Regions from separate parts of the Pseudoalteromonas mucoides genome, predicted to be linked through region 1. Evidence: predicted binding sites of a transcription regulator. Region 1 holds the regulator's gene; the other holds the start of a gene.
The links. The regulator FliA, encoded in region 1, starts transcription of late flagellar genes. The targets are predictions, from matches to a motif close to CTAAAGNTNNNNNNNNNNNNGCCGATA.
Positions count from the first base shown of each region.

Region 2: AAEU30_RS20235 (DUF4402 domain-containing protein) is a predicted target of FliA. The motif match lies at 7,925-7,951, and genes of this name have one in related genera.

Region 1 is NZ_JBMMUC010000004.1:74,077-85,832, reverse strand. Features, by position in the region: gene AAEU30_RS05500 (ParA family protein) at 1-271, opposite strand, end outside; gene AAEU30_RS05495 (flagellar motor protein MotB) at 283-1,239, opposite strand; gene AAEU30_RS05490 (flagellar motor protein) at 1,243-2,007, opposite strand; gene AAEU30_RS05485 (protein-glutamate methylesterase/protein-glutamine glutaminase) at 2,000-3,133, opposite strand; gene AAEU30_RS05480 (chemotaxis protein CheW) at 3,199-5,421, opposite strand; gene AAEU30_RS05475 (protein phosphatase CheZ) at 5,436-6,203, opposite strand; gene cheY (chemotaxis response regulator CheY) at 6,220-6,603, opposite strand; gene AAEU30_RS05465 (RNA polymerase sigma factor FliA) at 6,644-7,354, opposite strand; gene AAEU30_RS05460 (MinD/ParA family ATP-binding protein) at 7,381-8,241, opposite strand; gene flhF (flagellar biosynthesis GTPase FlhF) at 8,234-9,736, opposite strand; gene flhA (flagellar biosynthesis protein FlhA) at 9,762-11,756, opposite strand, start outside.
Region 2 is NZ_JBMMUC010000024.1:21,172-32,927, forward strand. Features, by position in the region: gene AAEU30_RS20190 (hypothetical protein) at 1-8, opposite strand, end outside; tRNA gene AAEU30_RS20195 (tRNA-Arg) at 123-197, opposite strand; gene AAEU30_RS20200 (FlgO family outer membrane protein) at 371-1,045, opposite strand; gene AAEU30_RS20205 (FlgO family outer membrane protein) at 1,053-1,727, opposite strand; gene AAEU30_RS20210 (FlgO family outer membrane protein) at 1,740-2,333, opposite strand; gene AAEU30_RS20215 (SPOR domain-containing protein) at 2,385-3,002, opposite strand; gene AAEU30_RS20220 (hypothetical protein) at 3,021-5,960, opposite strand; gene AAEU30_RS20225 (fimbrial biogenesis chaperone) at 5,970-6,779, opposite strand; gene AAEU30_RS20230 (DUF4402 domain-containing protein) at 6,788-7,255, opposite strand; gene AAEU30_RS20235 (DUF4402 domain-containing protein) at 7,276-7,869, opposite strand; gene AAEU30_RS20240 (SPOR domain-containing protein) at 7,990-8,613, opposite strand; gene galU (UTP--glucose-1-phosphate uridylyltransferase GalU) at 8,704-9,585, opposite strand; gene AAEU30_RS20250 (thymidylate synthase) at 9,685-10,536, opposite strand; gene lgt (prolipoprotein diacylglyceryl transferase) at 10,547-11,350, opposite strand; gene AAEU30_RS20260 (sulfite exporter TauE/SafE family protein) at 11,363-11,756, opposite strand, start outside.

The DNA.
Region 1 (11,756 bases):
CGGGCATTATATCTAAATTAGCAATATTTGACGGGCACAGTGATTGCAGTATTTCTTCGCTTTGCATGGTATTACCGCGAGCAAATATATCATAAACACTGACTTCTAAATCTTCAGAATCGATACCAAAATAGTAAGTCAAAGAGGCATGCGGATCAGTGTCTATCAATAACACACGCTTTCCCTGCAATGCTAATGTACCAGCAAGGCTTACCGCAGTTGTTGTTTTACCTACGCCACCTTTTTGATTCGCCACCGTCCAAATTTTCACATCACACCTTATTATTGTTCATTGCGCGTTGTAATTCGTATACCGCCATGTGGTAATTGAATCACTTTAATCGTGTTATCGTCCGAAGGCAATTCAATTACTTCAGGTTCAACTTTTTCTGCTTCAAGCTCCCCTTCTCGAGGCGCTTCTTGCTCTGGTAAGCCATACTTGGATAATGCAACCACTACTTTTCTATTCTCAGCGCGACCTTGCTCTGTACTATTATCTGCAAATGGTGAATATTGTCCATAGCCTTCAATAGCCATTCTAGCTGGGTTAATTCCCAGTGATTCAAGTTCAACTAAAATTGAGGTTGCCCGCGCAACAGAAAGCTCCCAATTAGAGCGAAATATTTCGTTTCGAATTGTTTCGTTATCTGTGTACCCACGCACTCTGACATAATTATCAACCGGTGCGATAATATCGTTAACCATACCAATCACGGTTTTAGCGCGACTATGCGCAACCGCACTGCCGCTTGAAAATAACATGCCAGAGCTCAGCTCTATGATCAGCCAATCTTGGTGCAATTCTAAGCTCGCTTCACCATCACGAATCTCGTCAATCAGCGCTGATTGTAGTTTGGTTAATAAGCTATCTAAAGGCTTGCCTAAATGCTTTTGTTTTATATTACTGGTATCACTTTGCCCATCAAGTAACTCAGGACCGGCTTCTTGCTTTTGGATACTTTCACCATATAACAGCTCTTTTTCTGGGCTGACTCTATCAGTTAATAAACCTGTCCCCGTCACACCGGTGCCCTCTTGACTATTCTGACGCGCAGATTGATCGAAAACCTGCTCTAATGAGTCTGATAAAATTTGAAAGCTTTCTTCTTTATTAATAGCAATTGCATACATCACCACAAAAAACGCAAACATGATAGTCATGTAATCTGCATAGGAGACTAACCAACGCTCTGTGTGCTGATTATTACTAGTTTGATGACGAAGCCGACGACGGATCATAAGTTAATTAGCTATTAGATTAGGTCGTTCAACTCGGTAAGCTTCTAATTTAAGCTCTATGTTTGCAGGGCTATCGCCTTGGCTTATAGCAATAATTCCCTCGGCAAGTAGCTCATGAAACAACATTTTTTGCTCAACTTGTTGTTTTAATTTATTAGCCATCGGTAAAAATAATAAGTTTGCTAAACCAACACCATAAATAGTCGCAATAAACGCAGTGGCCACGCCAGCACCAAGCTTTTGCGGCTCGGTAATAAATGACATGGCCTGAATAAGTCCAAGTACAGCGCCCAAAATTCCTATAGTCGGACTATAGCCGCCTAAAGCTTCATAAACACGGCTTGCTTCAAGCAGTCGCTCGCGCTCTAGCAACAAATCAATTTCAAGCGTATCTCGCAGCTTTTTCTCACTCACTCCATCGATAAGTAAACTAAGGCCTTTTGCTGCATAACTATCAGGGTGAGTGAGCGCCGTATCTTCAAGGGCTAAGTACCCTTCTTGGCGTGCTTTGTGGGACCAACTTTTAACCTCTTCAATGGCTGCGTCAATATCATGACGAGGGGGGAAGAAAACCCAGTAACTAATTTTTAAGGCTTTGATAAACGTGCTAACCGGAGACTGTAACATCACAGCCCCCAAGGTGCCGCCTAGTACAATGATCAGTGCAGGGCCGTTAAATAAAGCAGCAACAGCACCGCCTTCTAATGTATAGCCAAGAGCTATTGCACCTAACGCAGTTACTAGCCCTAAGATTGATAGCTTATCCACAACCAATCTCACGTACTAATCGAGTAGCCACATCATTTAATGCAATACTAGCACTAGAAAGCCCTGCAGCAGCAACAGCTTGTGGCATACCATAAACCACACTGGTGCTCTCATCTTGTGCCCAAATCGTTGCACCGACTTGTTTGAGCATTCGCGCACCATCACGGCCATCTGCGCCCATTCCAGTGAGCACTACTGCCAAAACATCACCTTGGAAAGACTTTGCAGTACTAGCAAATGTCACATCAACACTGGGTTTATATGTGATACGTGCACTGTCGTCTTCAAATACTCTTAACGTTCGATTACCACCACGTCCTTCAATTAGCATTTGTTGGCCACCAGGAGCTAAGTAAGCCGTACCGGGCATTAACTTATCACCTTGTTGCGCTTCTTTAACTTTGATTTTACACAGGCCATTTAATCGTGCTGCGAATGCTGGCGTAAATGCAGCTGGCATATGCTGAATGAGTAAGATGGGATGCGGAAAATTCGCTGGTAATTGAGTCAAAATAGTTTGTAATGCTACGGGCCCACCAGTAGACGTACCTATCGCTACAATTTGATACTTTTTACCCGAAGCTCGTACTGATGCAGCGTTCGTATCAACAGGTATCACGGGTCGACTAAAACTGCGATCAGGCTGCGCAATACTGGTCTTTGGCGCTGTTTCTTTATTTACCGAGGGCTTATTAATACTCGTCGCTGGGCGGCTAAATCTCGATAAACGTCTACGCCCGATTTCTTTTACTTTATTTTGTAAAAGCTTAATCGCATCTTCGTTATTACGCGCAATATCTTCAAATTTCTTCGGTAAGAAATCTAACGCGCCAGCATCAAGCGCATCCAGTGTCGCGGTTGCTCCATCACGAGTCAGCGACGAAAACATCAAAATAGGAGTTGGGTTTGCTGCCATGATTTCTTTCACGGCGCTGATTCCATCAAGCACCGGCATCTCGACATCCATCGTGATGACATCAGGGCGAAGTTGGCGCGCTTTATCGACTGCTTCACGGCCATTTACCGCAAAATCAATTACATCAATGTCCTTATCTTGCTCTAGAATTTCACTCACTCTACGGCGAAAAAAACTAGAATCATCAACAACTAATACTTTAACTGCCATTGGCGTACTCATGTTAAATTTCATCTACAGGAGCCTGTGGCTCCCATAAAAAGATAAAGATTACTCTAACCTGCGTAGTATTTTAGCAAGCTTGGGACATCCAAAATCAAGGCGATACCGCCATCTGAAGTAATTGTCGCACCAGCCATACCTGGCGTCCCTTGTAAAAGGGCATCCAGTGGTTTAATAACAACTTCTTCTTGGCCGATTAATGAATCCACAACAAAACCAACCTGCTGAGTACCGATTTGTACGATAACAACATGCCCTTGAGCTTTACGTTGCGAGGTATCGGCACCTTTTACAAGCCAGTGTTCTAAATAGAATAGTGGAATTGCTTTTTTACGCACTATGATAGTTAATTGCCCATCAACTACATTTGTACGAGTCAGATCTAGATGGAAAATTTCATTTACGCCAGCCAACGGTAAGGCAAAGGTTTGCTGACCAACAACAACCATCAAGGTTGGTAGTATGGCTAATGTCAGTGGTACTTTGATTTCTAATATAGTACCAACACCTAACTCAGATTGAATACTTACCGAGCCATTCAATTGGGTTATTTTAGTTTTTACTACATCCATGCCAACGCCGCGGCCGGAAATATCTGAAATCTGTTCTTTGGTTGAAAAGCCTGGCGCAAAAATTAGATTATATGCTTCAGTATCAGATAAACGACTCGCTTGATCGTGATCAAGCACACCTTTGCTAATAGCTATTTTTTTCAGCTTCTCAGCATCCATACCTGCACCATCATCTCGTATAGTCAGCAAAATATGGTCACCTTCTTGCGAAGCAGATAAAGTAACCGTACCTGTTCTTGGTTTACCTGCGGCCTCACGTACATCAGGCATTTCAATACCATGGTCAACCGAGTTACGCACTAAGTGAACCAGTGGATCGGCAAGTGCTTCAACTAGGTTTTTATCTAAATCTGTTTCTTCACCCACTAATAATAGGTTAATGTCTTTTTTCAAGCTACGCGCTAAATCACGGACTACACGTGGAAAGCGACCAAACACTTTTTTGATTGGTTGCATGCGGGTTTTCATTACCGCACCTTGTAAATCGGCAGTCACAACATCTAAATTAGAGATTGCTTTGCCCATCACTTCATTATTTGTATTAGTCGCTAAACTTACTAATCGATTACGCACTAATACAAGTTCACCAACCATATTCATGATTTGATCTAAGCGCTTCGTATCAACCCTCACGGTTGTTTCAGCTTGAGGTGGAGCAGGTTTTTTAGCTGTACTTGCAGCTGGCGCAGGAGCTTTACTCTCAACGGGCTTTTGCGCAATAGGTTGAGGCTTGCTTACTTGTGCTGGTTTTTCAACCTTCGCTTCAGGTTTCGGTGTATCTGTAGCTGGCTTAGGGGTATCAGCCTCTACATTGCTGGTAGCAAGCGCTTTAGGTGCAGTCCCCTTGCCATGTAATTCATCTAGTAGTGCTTCAAATTCGTCATCGCTGATTTCATCGTCTGATGCTGAGCTTGCCGCTACACTTTTCACTTCAGCTGTTGTAGCTGCTTCAATAGGTTCTTCTTGAGCTGGAGCAGGATTTACCGCACCAAAGTTACCTACCCCATGTAGTTCATCAAGTAAACTGTCAAATTCATCATCGGTAATATCGCTGCTACTGGCATTATCTTGAGGCGCAGCGCTTGTATTCGCTATCGGACTCTGACCTTTACCGTGGAGTTCATCTAATAAGCTTTCAAACTCATCTTCGGTGATCTCATCAATTTGTGCATCTTCTGGCTTGTCGTCAACTTGGCCATTGAACAACATATCAAAAGCAAAAGGGTCATCTTCATCGATTGTTGAGTCTGGCTCTTCTTCGACCGCTACAGACTCTGGTGTTGGTGCGCTTTGAGCTTGCTCCTCATCGGCACTAGGCGGTTGACTTAACTTATGTAAAATAGCGAGTAATTCTGGGTCGGCGGGCTCTGGCTGTTCGCGGTTTTGTATCGTCGCAAACATTTCATTTATTGTATCGAGCGCTTGTAATATAACATCCATGAGCTCTGAGTTTACTTTACGAACGCCCTGACGCAGTAAATCAAATACGTTTTCTGCACCATGACAAGCATCAACCAGCTCTGTCATACTTAAGAAACCCGCACCACCTTTTACGGTATGAAAACCACGGAAAATAGCATTTAGTAACTCGGTATCATCTGGATTATTTTCAAGTTCTACTAGCTGTTCTGATAAAAGCTCAAGAATTTCCCCAGCTTCAACTAGAAAATCTTGTAAAATATCTTCATCGACTTCAAAGCTCATGCAGTGCTCTCCTCTTAGAAGCCCAAACTTGACAGTAAATCGTCAACATCATCTTGCCCATTGACAACATCATCTCGCGACTCTTTATCAATAATTGGCCCTTCTGGACCTGCTAATGTCGTTTTTGCAGGCGGTATTTCTTCTATAGCTGCTATTCTAGTTTTAGCTTCGCCAATTTCATGACTACCAAATGCAGTCAATAAATGTATTAAACTATCTTCAACTTCTCTAACTAAATCAATTACGCGGCGGATCACTTGCCCTGTTAAGTCTTGGTAATCTTGCGCCATTAACACATTAGTCATTAGACCTTGCAGTTCGTCGGTCTTAGTGTGGGAGTGGTTCATGAATTTATCTAAACTATGACACAGTGTTTTAAATTCACCGAGCTCAATTTCACGACTCATTAAACGGTCCCAAGTCGGCTTTATCTGGGCGATTTCATCGGCTAACCCTTGTGCTATAGGCAAACTAGCTTCAACTGCATCCATGGTTTTATTAGCAGCATTTTCTGTCATTTCCATAACATAATTTAAACGCTGCTTTGCGTCAGGAATTGCATCAGTTGTTAAGTCTGAGAGCCGTGTATCGAGTTCAAAATTCTTCAGCGCGTCATGAAGTTGGCGGGTTAATTTACCAACTTCAGCAAAAAGTTCTGATTGCTCTTTTGTCGCCGCATCAAGGATGAGCTGATCAGCTTTATCTTGCTCACCGTTTTCAAGGTGAACAACAAGCTGACGGGCTTGTTCTAAAGTGATCTGAGGCGCAGCAGGTGCTGACATAAGCCTCTCCTATTAATTAGCCTAGGCGCTCAAACACTTTTTCCAATTTGGTTTTAAGTGTTGCAGCAGTAAAAGGTTTTACGATGTAGCCATTAACGCCAGCTTGAGCAGCAGCAACAATTTGTTCTTTTTTAGCTTCTGCTGTTACCATCAGCACAGGGATATGTTTAAGCGTGTCATCAGCTCTGATTGCACGTAATAAATCAATACCTTGCATACCTGGCATATTCCAATCTGTTACTACGAAATCAAACTCTTGATTTTGTAGCATTGGTAAAGCTGTTGAACCATCATCAGCTTCTTGCACATTAGTAAAACCTAAATCTCTTAACAGATTTTTGATAATACGTCTCATCGTCGAAAAATCATCAACAACAAGAATTTTCATGTTTTTATCCAAAACATCCTCCGGTGAGGTCTGAACCTATATTTACTTACTACTAATTTATCCAGTCATTGATTTTTGCTTTTAGCTTAATCATCGCCTGACCATGTATCTGGCTCACACGCGACTCGCTAACATCGAGTATGTGCCCAATTTCTTTTAAATTCATTTCATCGTTGTAATAGAGCGAAAGAACAAGGCCGTCACGCTCTGGTAGCGACTTAATTGCTGCTAACAAGGATTCATTAAAACGTTCATTCTTAACGTTATTAAAGGGCTTGTCCAGTGCTAAGTCTTGCCCAACTGGGGTTATTACATCTTCATCAACCCCTAAGTCTTCGATACCCAGAACTTTGCTTGAGTTTACATCACTTAGAATATGATGGTACTCATCTAGCGTAATATCAAGTTTTTCAGCAACTTCACTATCTTTAGGCTCACGATTATATTGACTTTCTAGTTCTGTAATTGCTTCTGCAACCATACGGCTATTGCGGTGTACTGAACGAGGGGCCCAATCACCACGGCGCATTTCATCAAGCATTGCACCACGAATGCGAATACCTGCAAAGGTCTCAAAACTGGCACCTTTTGCAGCATCAAAGTTTTTCGACGCTTCAATTAAACCTATCATGCCTGATTGAATTAAATCATCTAGCTGTACACTCGGTGGTAAACGTGCAATTAAATGGCACGCCACTTTTTTTACCAGCGACGCGTGCCTTTCTACTATTGCATTTAAATTTGCTGTGGATTGATAGCCCATCGCTTTGCTCACCGATGCAGTCATAGTTAGCCGTTTACTAATTTTTCTATAAAGAACTCTAAATGGCCTGAAGGTTGATTAGGTATTGGCCATTTAACTGCTTTTGTCGCCAAAGTTTTAAAGGCAACTGCCGCTGGAGAGTTTGGAAATAATTCCACAATTACTTTTTGGCGGCGGGTAGATTTACGCATATTTTCATCGTATGGAACGGTAGCAACCAACTCCATAGAGACATCTAAAAATCGGTCGGTTACTTTTGATAACTTTGCAAATAGTTCATGGCCTTCACGCATGCTACGCACCATATTGGCAACTATTTTAAATTTGTAAACACCATGCTCACGGCTAAGTACTTTGATAAGAGCATAAGCATCGGTGATTGAAGTAGGTTCGTCACATACAACAACCATAACATCTTGTGCTGCACGAGAAAAACTCAGCACCATGTCAGAAATACCTGCGGCGGTATCAACAATTAATATATCGAATTCAGTATTTAGTTCACTGAAAGCGCGAATAAGGCCTGCGTGCTCAGACGGTGATAGTTCAACCATGCTTTGTGAGCCAGAGGTTGCAGGTACTATTTTAATACCTGCGGGGCCTTCTACTAAAATTTCATCTAACTCGCATTCACCCGATAAAACATGGGATAAGTTACGCTCTACACGTAAACCTAGCATCACATCACAATTTGCTAAACCTAAATCGGCATCCAGTACTAAAACTCTATTGCCTAGCTGGCCAAGCGCGATTGCAGTGTTTAATGACACGTTGGTTTTACCAACGCCGCCTTTACCACCGGTAACAGCGATAACTTTTACACCGTTATTATTGTTTTGACTCATTTTTCGCAGGCCACTTGCTTGATCTAATACTGTGTTAATCATACATCCCTACTGTGCTTGACGCCACTGCTTGACGTCGTGAATGTTGTGCTTTTGTTCTTTTTAAATACAATTGTTCAGCTTTTTTTACTAATTTTTCTGAATTAGCAACACGAATGTCCTCAGGAACACGCTGGCCGTTAGTAAGATACCCTATTGGAAGGCGATTTTGAATCGCTACGCTAATAATCTCACCTAAACTTAGCGACTCATCCAATTTGGTGAAAATACAGCCACTTAATTGTACTTTCTTAAAGTGTCTTACCGTTTCCTGTAACACGTTAATTTGCGCCGTTGCACTTAACACTAAATAATTACGAATATCCACACGTTGATTACGCATTAGCGTGTTTAATTGCTCTGTTAAACGTAAATCACGTTGGCTCATTCCCGCAGTATCAATTAATACTAGTCGTTTATTTCGTAAATGGTATAACACTTCTGCTAATTCGTTAGCATCTTTAACTTGTTTTACGCCACAGCCAATTATACGACCATACGTCGCAAGCTGTTCATAAGCACCTATACGGTAAGTATCGGTTGTGATCAACGCAACTTTATCTGCGCCATATTTTTGCGCACCAAGTGCGGCTAACTTGGCAACCGTGGTTGTTTTACCAACGCCGGTAGGCCCCACTAATGCATATACGCCACCTTGGCGAAGTATCTCGTTATTCGTTGTATGCATTTGGTTTTCAACCATTTGCAATAGCGCCTGCCATGCTTGTTGGCGAGAAACATCATCAGGAATAAAACACGCCATTTGCTCGGCTACATCATGCTCTATGCCCATACCAACTAAACGGTCAATCATACAAGCTCGTGTTGGATCACGCCGAGCCATATCTTGTTGCATTAAACCTGACACTTGGTGTTCAAGCAGTTGACGAATCGCATTCATTTCATCACGCATTGACGAAATTTCTTCACCTTTACTATTGCCTGCAACAGCTTGAGAGTGTAAAGGAGTGTCTAAATCATCAAAGCCACTTTCTAACTCATCATCAAAACCTAAGCTATGTGCTTGTGTATGAGCTTTGCTCAGCGCTTCACGGCGAGCAAAATCTGGATGTGCTTGCGGTTCACTTGTTCTATATTGCGCTTGAGCTGGTTGTGACTGTTGCTGTGCTTTACCCTGGTATTGAGTTGAAGTATCAATACCCGATTGGCTAAACATAGACGCAAGCTCTGGTGATTTAGGTTGTGGTGACTGACGTTCCAATAAAGCTTGTAGGCTATCAGCAACCGCAGCCTGTGGCTCTTGCTGAGCACGTTGCGGTGCAGGTTTTACAAAGTTCGGATTCCTTTGCGCTTGGGCAACAGCGGGTTGTGGTGCTGATTCTTTCGGTGCTGCCTTGTCATAATCGACAGCAGCAACAATTTCAACGCCATTAGCTAGCTTTTTATTTGACATAATAACGGCATCTACACCAAGTTCATCTTTAACTTCTTTTAGTGCGGTACGCATATCTTTAGCAAAAAAACGTTTTATTTTCATGGTTCACAACCCTTTTAAAATCCGATTATTGGCCTACTGAGCTAACAATCTTGATCTGTCTTTCATCTGGTACCTCTTGATAAGACATCACTCTCAAACCTGGAATGGTGTACTTAACAAATCGAGATAACACAGTGCGTAACATTCCTGATGTTAGCAATATCGAAGGTTCACCGGCCATTTCTTGATTTTGATGCGCTTCGTTTAATGATTGTTGAAGTCGCTCTGCAAGTCCTGGCTCTATTCCGGCACCTTCGTCGCCTGCATTCTGAAGTGACTGATGCAACATCTGTTCCAACTCAGGCGCCAAGGTTATGACAGGTATTTCAGACGACATACCAACCGCATCTTGAACGATTAATCTACGCAATGAAATTCGCACTGCAGCCGTTAATACATCAGGGTCTTGGCTACGAGGACCATACTCAACTAGGGTCTGTACAATAGAGCGCATATCGCGAATTGCTACGCCTTCATTTAATAAATTTTGCAAAACTTTAACCACGGTTGTGAGTGGTAATACATCTGGCACTAATCCTTCAACTAAACGAGGATGGCTTTTAGCTAACATATCTAATAGATTTTGTACTTCTTCGTGGCCAAGTAGTAATGCTGCACTGTTAGTAAGTAATTGACTGATATGAGTAGCCACGACAGTCGCTGAATCGACCACTGTGTAGCCTAATGATTGGGCTTCATCTTTTTGATTTGGCTTGATCCAAACTGCATCTAAACCAAACGCCGGATCTTTAGTTTCAATGCCTTTAATTGGGCCGAACACTTGGCCTGGATTAATCGCAAGCTCATCCCCGTGTTTAAGTTCACCTTCACCACTGGATACACCCATCATGGTGATTCTGTAAGCATTTGGGTCTAATTCGAGGTTATCGCGAATATGCACCGGTGGTACTAAAAAGCCCAGCTCTTGTGATAACTTTTTACGTACCCCTTTAATTCGGTTTAGTAACTCGCCACCTTGAGATTGATCAACAAGCGGGATCAACCTGTAACCGACCTCTAAACCAATTACATCAACTTGCTGTACGTCATCCCAGCCAAGTTCTTTTTGTTCTTGTTTATTTGCAACGCCGGTACCTGCTGCACCACCATTTGCCGCTTCTTCTTCTTTAGCAGCAGCTGCTTTAATTTTGTTTTGTTGTGTGTAATAAGCAAGGTAACCAAGCAGTGCACCTAAACTTAAAAATGCAAAATGCGGCATGCCGGGTACTAAGCCCATAACTATGAGGATACCTGATGCGATAAACAGAGATTTTTCGTTACCAAGTTGGCTTTTGAATTGGTCGCCCATATTCAGCGATTCATTTTGGCGTGTTACAACAATTGCTGTACCAATTGATAACAGTAATGAAGGCAATTGTGCAACCAAGCCATCACCAATCGTCAGTAATGTATACACCTCCATCGCTCGGCCGAAACTAAGGTCATGTTGGATCATACCTACGAATAAACCACCAATGATATTGATGATCAAAATCACGATACCTGCGATGGCATCCCCTTTTACAAACTTACTGGCACCATCCATTGAACCATAAAAATCTGCTTCACGGGTGACTTCTTCACGGCGGTCTCGTGCTTGCTCTGCGCTGATAAAACCGGCGTTTAAATCAGCATCAATGGCCATTTGTTTACCTGGCATAGCGTCTAAGGTAAAACGTGCTGATACTTCTGAAATCCGCCCAGCACCTTTGGTGATTACGACAAAATTAATGATGATCAAAATTAAGAACACCACTAAACCAACGGCATAATTGCCACCAATAACCACCGAGCCAAATGCTTCAATAACTTTACCCGCGGCATCCCCGCCATTGTGGCCTTCAAGTAAAACTACTCGGGTACTGGCAACATTGAGCGCTAAGCGCATTATGGTTGCGATAAGCAGTACTGCGGGGAACATACCAAACTCAACAGGTTTCATGGTGTAAACAGTCACCAACAAAACCACTAAGGCAAGGGCTATATTAAACGAAAAAAGAATATCGAGTAAAAACGGCGG
Region 2 (11,756 bases), on a different contig from region 1:
TCAAACAAAAGCTAATCCCTTAACTTGCTAAAGTTTATATTCTCACTCAAATAAATATGCTACGTATGTGCTACACAGAAAATATAAAAGCAGAGAGAAAAATCGTAATTCATTGATTTTATTGGTAGCCCCTGCAAGAATCGAACTTGCAACTGCCCCTTAGGAGGGGGCCGTTATATCCATTTAACTAAGAGGCCACATTCGAGCTTCGAGCTTCGAGCTTCGAGCTTCGAGCTTCGAGCTTCGAGCTGATAGCTGATAGCTGATAGCTGATAGCTGATAGCTGATAGCTGATAGCTGATAGCTGATAGCAAAAGTATAACGGTTTATCCTATTTACAATCAAGCAGTTAAATGAACTTAATACAAGGCTAGTTAATACTCGCGCGTTTGAGGTTTATATCATCGTTTTTTAACACATAATACGGCAATACTTTTTGGCTGCTGGCGATCACTCGCTTGCTTTGTACATCTATCACTCGGGTGTTTACCTCTACCCCGCTGCTGCGATAAATTAACGTGCCTGATAATACATGGCTGGCGATACGTTTGTTGGCTAGGTTTTCAATATCACGAGAAAACACAAAGTCGCCACGTTCGTTAACTAAAATTTGATCTGTGGTTTTAAAATCAACCACCCCGTAACCAAACTGCTGGAGTTGATGAATAAACGACTCTGATAATTGGTTACCTAATTGGCTACTGTTATTCAAGCTTGCATCTAAATCTACAAACGAGGTAACAGCAATCGCAATGTCTTGCTCTGACTGCATTGTATCAACCAAATCCAGCGCCATTTGTTCAACATAGTTGACCAAAGTTTTATGGTGCTTTAGCGGAGTAAACTGGGTTGAATCTTGATATTGCTGTTCGTCATTTAGTTGTGCTTGGCGAATTAGCTGATTTAAATCATAGCTGGGAGCTGTAACTTGTGCGTTATCAACCTTTGCCTGCTCTGGACTCGTGTTATTTGCATTACAGCCCACTAACAGCGAAGCCGTTAGGCTTAAGCTAACAATTGCAGCATGTTTAGTTAAAAATGCCATACTCGTCTCACTCATTCGCTTGTTTAAGCATTACGCCATCGGTGCGATAACTGCTGTCTAGCGCATCAACCACTGACTGTGGAATAAAACCTTGCGCAGAGCCCACCACTGCTTTACTGGTTAAACCTACGATACGGGCATTCACTAATACGCCACCTTGGTGGTTTACCATAGTACCGGCCAACACATAGTTAAAGTTTTGGTCTTGGCTTAGCTCTAAATAGTCACGGCTAAATACAAAGTCACCGCTTGGTGTTACCCGCATATAGTCTGTGGTTTTAAAATCAATCACGGGTACACCAAAGCTGTGTAATTCGTGCATAAAGCTTTCAGCTAGTTGATTACCTAATAAAGTGCCATCGTTATATTCATCATCAAGATAAATAAAGCTCGATACCGCTAAAGGCGTTTTCGTGTTTACGTATTGCAGATTCTCGGCCATATCTTGCATTATACCCCGCACGTAATGGTTGATATTTTTACGTGTTGGGGTCGTTATTTGGCTGCTGTCGTTCATTACTGCAGTATTTTGATAAAGCGAAGTTGTTTGTCCAGGTTCAGCAACTGTGCGCTGTTTTGCTAACTGAGGCGAATTATCTTCAACAACGGTGCTGTTGTCACCCATCATTTGCGAACAACCAAAGCCCAGTGGCAAACATAAAGTAAGTAATAAGCGTTTCATAAGGGCTCCTAATTAGTATTCACTGCGATAGATATAACCATCGCGTTGCTGAATTTTTTCATCACCCCACATTACATTGATAGGGATCTCAGTATTTGCCGCAGACGTAATTACGTTATCTTGCGTATTCACCATGCGGGCGTTAACAATATAGGCATGTTGTTGCCGCGTAAGTGTGCCGGTGATCACATAGTCAATATTCTGGCGTTGACGTAATTTTGAAATATCTCTGCTAAGCATACTATCGGCAGAAGCTGATAAATTTATAGTGTTTTCTAGGCGGTATTCAATAATGTTATACCCCAGCTGGGTGAGCTGCGTAATAAGGCTTTCTTGAATTTGCTGACTAAGGCCAGCACCTTGCCCTTGAGCTAGGCCTGTTTCTAGAGAATCAGCTAGATAAAAGCTAGTAACAGCAATGCGTGCCGAGCTTTTAAAAGGCCCTTTAATATGGCTCAACTGAGTGCTTAAGTCACTAACATACTGATGCACAGTAAACGGAGCCATCGCTGGGTTTTCAATAGGGCTTTGTCTTGTATCTGGCTCATCACCAGTCAAGCTACAGGCTGTAAGGCTGATTGAAAGTAAAAGTATTATAAGGCGCATATTTGCCATCCTCTTGATGCATGGCAGATACAAAGCAATAATTATGCCTATTTATAGTTTGATGGGATTGTCTGTGAAATGACTAACGATACAGCTGACTTGCTGTTGCTTTAATTTATCACAATCAGCTTGGGCATTTTTTTGATATTGATAAGCACCAAGTTTAAGTCGGTAGTAAGTAACCCCGTTAACATCGACAGACTCTACATTTGCTACAAACTTGCCTTCAAATAATTGTGGCGCTGCATTTTGGATGTCTGCAGCACTTTTAGTTAGCCGCACCTTTTGTGTTACTGAAGCAACTTGTAGTGCATAAATAGGTGGCGTCGTAACCCCTGGCTTTACTATTGTTGCTGGTGCAGTTACTTCTGGCGAAATAACTTCTGGTTGTTTAGCAGCAGTAGATTCCTGCGCTACAACGGCATTAAGTTGATTAATTAATAACTTGAGATCTTGTTCAATAACAAGTAAACGTTCAATCCCTGGTTTTGCTTGCTGCCACTGAGCTGCTGATTCTTTTAATTGCGCAAGCTCGGTTGCTGAAATACTTACCACTTCTTCATTGGTAATTTGGCTTTGTTTATTTCCAGCATCTGTACTGTTGCAGCCAACAAAGGTAGTGCATACCAATAAAGTTAATATACTTTTAAAAATATGTCGTAACGCCATCAAAAGCTCCCTATTTTATTAATGTGTTATTTGTTGGGCCTTAACTGTGCAATTTAAGCCTTTATTTTTTAGGTTATTACATGTGTTTTCAAGTTTTGTAGAAGCATCTACGGCATAGCCAATAGCTAATACATAACGCTCATTCTCTTGCAAATAGAACGCTTCATTTAATGATTCAGGCTTTAAATGCTGTTTTATTAGCTGAAAATACGCTTTCAAAAACGCTAATGAAGAAAAGCTACCCGCGTTAGCAATGTAGCCTGACGCCTTTACTTTTTCAGTTAAAACAAAATCAACCCCCATCACAACGTCGCCCTGTGGGGATAAATTAACAGTTATATTCTGCGTTTCTTTTAAGCCTTTATTATCTTTGTAATTATCTTCAATAACAGCTTGGTATTCGCCAGGTCTTAAATCAGTGAAAAGGTAGTAACCATCGTATGCTGCCTGTGTTTGCGCCACTTTGTTACCTTGTATGTCGAGTAATGCAATTTTTGCATAGGGCTTAACTTCATTTGCTTCTCCCTTATGTAAATACACTACACCTTCCACTTCACTTGAATTATTAATTGGATAATCCATATATTCAATAAACCCTGCGCGTGGAGTAATTGAAAACCCTTCATGGGCTGGTACTAAAAAGGGATCTGGAAAGCTGTCTTTATCTAGCACGATATCTGTAGTGCGATTGGCCGGCATTGAAGTAAGTAACGCAATACCTTGTTCATCGGTAATTGCTTGGCGGTAGTTTTGTAAACCTTTAACCTTAACACCAGCAACGCCCTGCTCACCTTCGTCCATGGTGCCATTGTTATTTTGATCTAAAAATACCCTGAGCATTAGAGTGCCTGTTGTGGTTAAGCTTTGCTTTGAAACAAAATAGTGATTATTTTGAGTATCAAAGCCTAAGCTAAAACGGCTATAAACACCAAGTTGCCAGTTATCCTGACTATCGTAATTAATGTTACTGGTGACACTAAATTTATCACTTTGCCAACTTAAGCCCAAATCAGCAGATTTAAGATCATTAATACGTGAATCTCGCAAGGTTAGCTCTGCTTGTAATTGACTTGTAATACTACGATTAAATTCAGCCTCATAACTGGTTATTTCATTTACAGGATATAAAGTATAATCGACTCCAAAACGGCTATAAATACGCCCTAAGCGGCCTTGTAATCGGGAGGTACCATCGATTAACTCATTATTATTGAGCTCTCGCCATTGTAGTTGGTTACTCAAAGAAAAACCTGAATAAGCATAGTTCAATCTGTTTTGTGCTTGCTTATAAGTACCTTGGCTATCAGAGTCTTGATATAAAAAGTTATTCTGATAATTTAAGCGACCATACCTACTTTGTATTAACTCACCAGCCATATCAAATTGGTAACTATCATATTTTGTATTCGTTTCGTCGGTTCGGTTAATGGCACTAAATAGCAGTGATTGCTCAGCTACTTGACTTCTAGCTGTAAATTCAAGCTCTTGCTCATTTTGATTGTTTTGCTCGTAATCTAAATTTAATAAAAGTCTGCTGAACAAACTTAAATTAGTTCCTATTGATACATGCTGTAAGTCATCAGTCTCTCGTTTTTGTCCAAGCGCAGCTGTATATATAGAAAAATCATCAGTAATACCTTGCTCATATCGCCCCGCAACTTGCCAACCAGTGTTGTTATTAAAGTTAGAGCTGCCAAGTAGTTTTTTTCCTTGCTCTGATACTGATAGCTCATAAAAACCTTCACCTTTTGCAAGTTGGTTACTATCAATAAAGTAGTATTCGTTTTTACGTTCAACTTGTCCTTGTGGGCCATAAAAAATTAGCTCGAAATTATTTTCACCGTAATATAAATCCACATCATCAAAAACATATCGCCCATCAGATAGGCTAAGCTGCTGCGCAATCAATACGCCATTACGGTAAAGTTCAACGTCCCAACCTAATTGAATAGCTCCACTTAAATTAATACGATTACTATCAAATTGCTGACTAAGTTCGCGATTAGAGAATTTAAATCCCCGTCCATATTGACTATTATAACGGCTTCCAACTTGAGTCGCGATCACATCGCCAAATTCAAGCTCTGTGACGCCCAGCTCACCAAGTAAATTACCTTGTGCATTTTGTTTAGAAAAGGTTATTCGTGAATCAGTTAATAAATCGCTCTCGCGGCCGGATAGAAAATACTCTGTAGATAAGTAAGCAAAATCTTGAGCGCCAAGTAATGAGTAACTCGCCCTATTTTGGTTTTTATCAGCACTATAATTTAATTGTAAATCAGCCACTGGCGAAGAAATAGCTTGGTACGGACTTGCCTTCCAAGGTAATGTTGGTTGTGATTTTCGGTTTGTTTTATTAAGACTTCTGTCTTTGCGTAAACGTTGGAGTTCCAGCGGGAGTAACTCTTCACTTTTGAGATAGACTTCAAGATCTGCAAAATCAACATTAAATTCAATTCCAAAAGCGCGCTCTAAAACATCAATCTCAATATAAATATCGTCATCAATATTCATATCAGAGTCAGTTAGTTGCAAAACCCCTTTTTTCGTAATCAACGCATTATCTGCCAATTCAAATGACTGTTGATTACGATACCAACCTTGCGCTGAGCCTGTCGATATATCAACATCTATTGCAAACTGTAGAATATCAGCAAGCCCAGATAATCCTAGTTGGACGCCTTTTTCACTTTTGAGCGCAAAAGCTTCACCCAAATAATAGTCATTTAAATACAATGAAAAGAGTAAAAACTCACCTGTAGCTATTCGTTGTTGTGAATCAATAGTAGAATTTGGCGAGGGTATTAGCGCAATATTAGCCGTTGTAAGCTTATTTTGGATTGATTTCAGCGTATCTAGCACATCATTAACTGTAGGCTCAGACTTACTAGATACACTGATGCTAAAAGCTAAACTTAGCCCTAGTATTAATCTTAAAACACTATTATGAGTTTTCATTCACACTTATTAATCTAGCATGCTAGCCGAAATAGCTAGGGTGTACTGCGCAAATATGACGTCAGCATACTCATCTGCACCAGTGTATTTAAATGATACGCTACCAGGCTTAGTAATATTTTTATCGCTAAACAAGCTTAATGTGACATCTGCATTTTTTACGTCAGAAAAAATACTTAAATTGCCAATTTCGGCAACTTTTTCCTCAGGGCTATTAGCATCACTTTTATAATACGCACTTAGCTTTCCATAACTACTAAATTTAGTGCTACGGTTCATTTTTAAGTTAAATTGCATACGTTGAGTGTCAGTTTTTTTAATCACTTTGGCCTGCTCAATAACCACCGTTGGCAACTCCGCATTTTCACGCATTACCACTGGAATGCTATAACTCATGATCATATTAATTTTTATCGAGCTTTTATTTTTCGTATTTTCGTTGGGTAAAGCTTGAAATAATAAGTGTGAGCGGTACTCACCAGCAGCAAGATCTTTGGGCTTTCTAATTGCAATCTTCACCGTTTGTTTTTCACCGGGTGCTAAACGCATTTGCTTTGGTGACAAACGTGTCATAGAGCTTAAGCTGGTATCAGTAGGTTCAGGCAAGGTAATATAGCCACCTGTTGCTGTAGATTGCTTTTCACTCCAAATCACACGGTATGTTTTGTATTCTTTACTAGTATTTATCACCGTCACTTTAGCTGTACGCTGACGTTCATCAAAACTTATGCGGGTTGGTGAAATGAGAAGATCAGCAAGTGCGTTCTGGCTTAATAATATAAAGCTGAAGACCAGCACTAGGGTTAACTTGTTGAACATTTAAATCCTTAATAGTCCACAGAGATTTCGAGGTTTGTCGTTGAAGAGTAATTACCATCTAAAAATTGTTTACTGCTTGTATTTATCTCAAGCTTGCCGCCAATAAACACCTTCGCTTCACCAAACTCATTACCAACTGCATATTTAGGAAAGCCATTTAAACTCACCTTAAAATCAGCGCTAGTACTACCTTTAGTGTCATGCTGTAAAATGGCTGGTGCAACTAAATTCATAGTGACTCGGGTCCCCGTAGGAATACCCGTTAACAAAAGCTCGGCTGGACGACCATCTTTAAGGACATAAATATCCCCAGTGGTATTTATAGTACCGTCGTCTTTTATAATTACAGAGCCGAACTGTTCACTGTTTAAAACAACTAAAGTGCCAAAATCCAGCGCTTGCTGCTCAATACTGGCAGCTTTAGCCCAATGCGAAGCAAAAGCTAAAAACAAGGTCAATAAAGAGCAAAAGCGCATGATACAGTCAGCTATCTATATTAATAAGCAACTTCAAGTTGAAAGTTACCAGTGTAGTCAGTGTCGCGGTACGCTTCTGAAGAAGGAGTGGACGCAGTAGAAAGAGTTGCACCAATATTGAACTCCACACTCCCCTCTCCATCAGCGGTTAAATATATACTCGACCCATCATAATAATTACCTGAGTTTGGTCCGCTCGTAATAAAATACTTCCAACTACCAACAGTGAAATTAGGTTCATTTAAACCTTGACCATCAGAGTTCAATTCACTGGCTGTTGGATCGGTAATTGACAAACGTGCATTAGGTACTACTTCTGATACAGTAAAAGAAGCAGGGGAACCTTGTGCAATAATAGAAATAATGGCTGGTTCACTATCAATTCTTGACGATGGTATAGTTGCATCTGGCTCTGGGTTAATCGTTAAGGTTGCCTGATTAGTACCTGTGGAGTCCGCAACAGCACGAATAGTACCAAAATCTAAATCATTGCCTTTTTCTAGAACTACAGTATTTTGTACTTTAACCGTTGCACTAAAGCTCTCGCTTGCTGCATAAACACTAAAAGAACTAACAGCTACAGCAACTGCAAGTAAAGTAGAAGATAATTTCATACTAAATCCTTATAAAAGATGGGACATTACCCTATGTTGCCCCTATCTTATTTATTATCGACACTTAGAACAATTACTTTAAGCTTAATTACTGAAAAATAAGATAAGATGACTAAAATTTTAAAGTGGCTGACCAACAAAAGGAGCGCTTAAACATCTTTGCCCCATTTTTTGTGCTATTAAGCAAAAAGCATTAGCTTGCGTATAGTCTTTGAAGGGGCCTACCCGTAGGCCATACAAAGTGACGCCTTTATTTTTACGCTCCGTCATTACAAACCCTAATTGGCTAAATGCCTGAGGGTATTCACGATAAAGGCGAGCGATTTGCGATTTTACCAGTTGCGGTTTTAAATAAAGCCCTAATTGTGCGCCAGGTAATGCGTCGTTTAAAAGATTAGACGGTTGATTAGTCGTTTTTGGGATTGTATTGCCTTGAGGTTGTACAGCCATATTATTTATTTGATGCACCACGTCAACGCTCTCTGAGCGAAGCTCTACTGGGGTTTGCGCTAATTGAGAGTTTGACGATAGCGCCATAATTAATAGCTTTAGGTCGCCTTCCATTTCAGCCAAACGGCTTATACTATCTTGCTGCTGCTGCCATTGTTCAACATATTCTTTAACTTGCTGATCAGAGATAAGCGAAGGTTTATTGTCAACTTGGTTAGTATTGTTATTAGCGCAGCCACTTAAAGCGGTTGTTACTAAGATTAGAGCTGGCAAAACACGCTGTTTTATATGCATTTTCAATTAGCTTTTAGAGAACAATATAGTTTATTTTAAGCAAAAAAAGTGCCATTAAGGCACTTTTTTAATACATTATTTAAATGATATTTATTTTACTAAGTCTTTAATAAAATTACTTAAATCATCTTTAAATTCATCACGTCGAAGCGCGTATTCAATTGTCGCTTTTAAATAACCCAATTTACTACCGCAATCATGGCTACGCCCTTTAATAGCGTAAGCAGCAACAGCTTCTTTTTCCATTAGCATCGCGATAGCGTCAGTTAATTGAATTTCATCACCTGCGCCTGCGGGGGTTTTAGCAAGTAATGGCCAAATATTTTTACTTAAAACATAGCGACCCACAACAGCAAGGTTTGACGGAGCTTTATTTACAGGAGGCTTTTCAACCATATTTAAAATAGCAGCACTTTGCCCTTGAGTAATTTTTTCATCGCCTAAGTCAACCACACCAAATTTATCAACATCTTGCATAGGCACTGGCTCAACCATTATTTGGCTTTCACCGGTTTGCTCAAAATGGGTGATCATCTCAGCAAGGTTATCTTTTTCTAGGTTACTATCATACTCATCAATGATCACGTCGGGTAATATCACCACAAAAGGTTCATCACCAATAATCGGTGCCGCACAATTAATTGCATGGCCTAAGCCTTTAGCTTCACCTTGACGTACATGAATTATAGTTACATCTTTAGGACAAATAGCCTGAACTTCGGCCAACAATTGCCGCTTCACTCGTTTTTCAAGCGTGGCTTCTAACTCAAAGCTGGTATCAAAATGGTTTTCTATTGAGTTTTTACTTGAGTGCGTAACCAAAACAATTTCTTTAACGCCAGCAGCAATTGCTTCGCTCACTACATATTGAATTAGCGGTCGGTCAACAACGGGTAGCATTTCTTTTGGTATAGCCTTTGTTGCTGGCAACATACGGGTTCCTAGGCCTGCAACAGGGATAACAGCTTTCATTCGTCTCTCCTTAAGTGGGTATGATTCTGGTTGGTTAAAACCAATGTCATTTTAGCAGGCTAATTTGACCACTGGCTTAACACAATCAGAGTTACCTAATTATACTGAAAATGGGTATTTAATCGCATCATGGCATTGGTAGCCAATCACTTCAAAATCATCTCTGGTTACCCATGTTTCTATGTCTTCTAATGTTTTTATTTTTGGATTGATATGTAATTGCGGTGAGTCAAATGGCTCACGCTTTAATTGCACATCACGCATTAATTCTAGCTGATTTTCATAAATATGCGCATTAACAATTTTATGATACGCCTTACCTGCTTTATGCCCAGTAATTTGTGCTACTAAAGCAAGCAAAACAAAACATTGTATTTGATTAAAGTTCAAACCTAGTGGTACATCACAGCTACGTTGATACGATGTTAGATAAAGCGTATCACCCAAAAGTGAGAATGTATGCGTGTGCATACAAGGGCGAAGGCAACCTAAGTCAAACTCACCGGGGTTGTAGAAGGTGACTATTTCGCCTCTGTCATCAACACCGTTTTTAAGGTTATCAATTACTTTTTTCAACTGATCCAGAGGCGTGCCATCTGGGCGTTGCCAATCACGCGCTTGAACGCCATAAACGCGGCCCATGTCATCTTCACCTTTACGATTAGGATTATTAAGCCATGCTTGGTTTTCATTGGCATTAGCATCCCAAGTCATACAGCCTATGTCACGAAACTGTTCTGCACTACTGTAGCCTCGTAAATAGCCTAAAAGTTCTGCAATGGCAGCTTTATAATAGCTTTTACGTGTGGTGATCATTGGGAACTTGTTATTCGCTACATCGTATTCAAGCTCAGCGTTAATAACAGTTAAGCAACGTGTTCCGGTACGTTTATTTTCAACCCAAATGCCTTCATCAACTATGCGCTGACATAATTCTAGATATTGTTTCATTGTTTTCTTCTTAGGCCTTTTTTGCAGTCACTGGTTGTGGCTTGTTATAAGCCCATAATATCAAACCAAGGCCGCCAATGATCATCGGTAACGATAAAATTTGCCCCATAGAAATAAATCCGCCAAATAAACCTAAATGTGCATCAGGTTCACGGAAATACTCAATGGCAAAGCGAAACACGCCATACCCTAATAAGAATAGTCCACCTACACTGCCTGCCGGGCGTGACTTTTTAGTAAACAAGTAAAGGATAATAAATAGAACAAGGCCTTCAAAAAATGCTTCATAAAGCTGCGATGGGTGGCGTGCAAGCGGCCCTCCAGTTGGAAATACCATCGCCCAAGGCACATCTGTTGTGCGTCCCCAAAGCTCACCATTAATAAAGTTACCAATTCGCCCTGCTAATAAACCCACTGGCACCAATGGAGCAACAAAGTCGCCTACCGCTAACAGCTGCTTTTTACGTGTCCAGGCAAATACACAAATAGCGGTGATCACACCCAGCGTGCCACCATGAAATGACATGCCGCCTTGATCGATTCTAAATAGATACAATGGATTTTCTAAAAAGTAGCTAAATTGATAAAACAGTACATAACCAATTCGGCCGCCTAATATAACCCCGAGCATGCCGTAAAAAAGTAAGTCGCTTACTTCTTCTTTTGTCCATCCTGAATTAGGCTTTTGTGCCTGACGATTTGCCCACCACATGGCAAAAGCAAAACCAATTAAATACATTAAGCCGTACCAGCGTACGCTCAATGGGCCAACCGTAAAAATAATCGGGTCGATTTGTGGAAACTCAAGAGCCATAAAAATTAAACCTTAACTAAACACCATTTGAAGTGCGATGATAACCAATAATACTGCGAACGCTTTTTTAATCGTCGCAACGGGTAAATAATGAGTTGCTTTTGCGCCAATAGGTGCCATAAACCACGAAGTGATCACTATACCTAATAACGCGGGTAAATAAACAAACCCTGCAAAGCCATGTGCTAAATCTGTCACTTGCCAGCCGGCCGACACATAACCAACCGAACCGAATAACGCGATAACAATACCGCATGCGGCAGCACAGCCAATCGCTTTTTTAATATCCACTGAAAAGTGGTTAAGCAGTGGTACTATAAGCGCGCCTCCACCTATGCCTATCAAACCTGACAACCCACCCATTATTGCGCTGAACGCACCGATAATAGGCCCACTGGGCATTGCA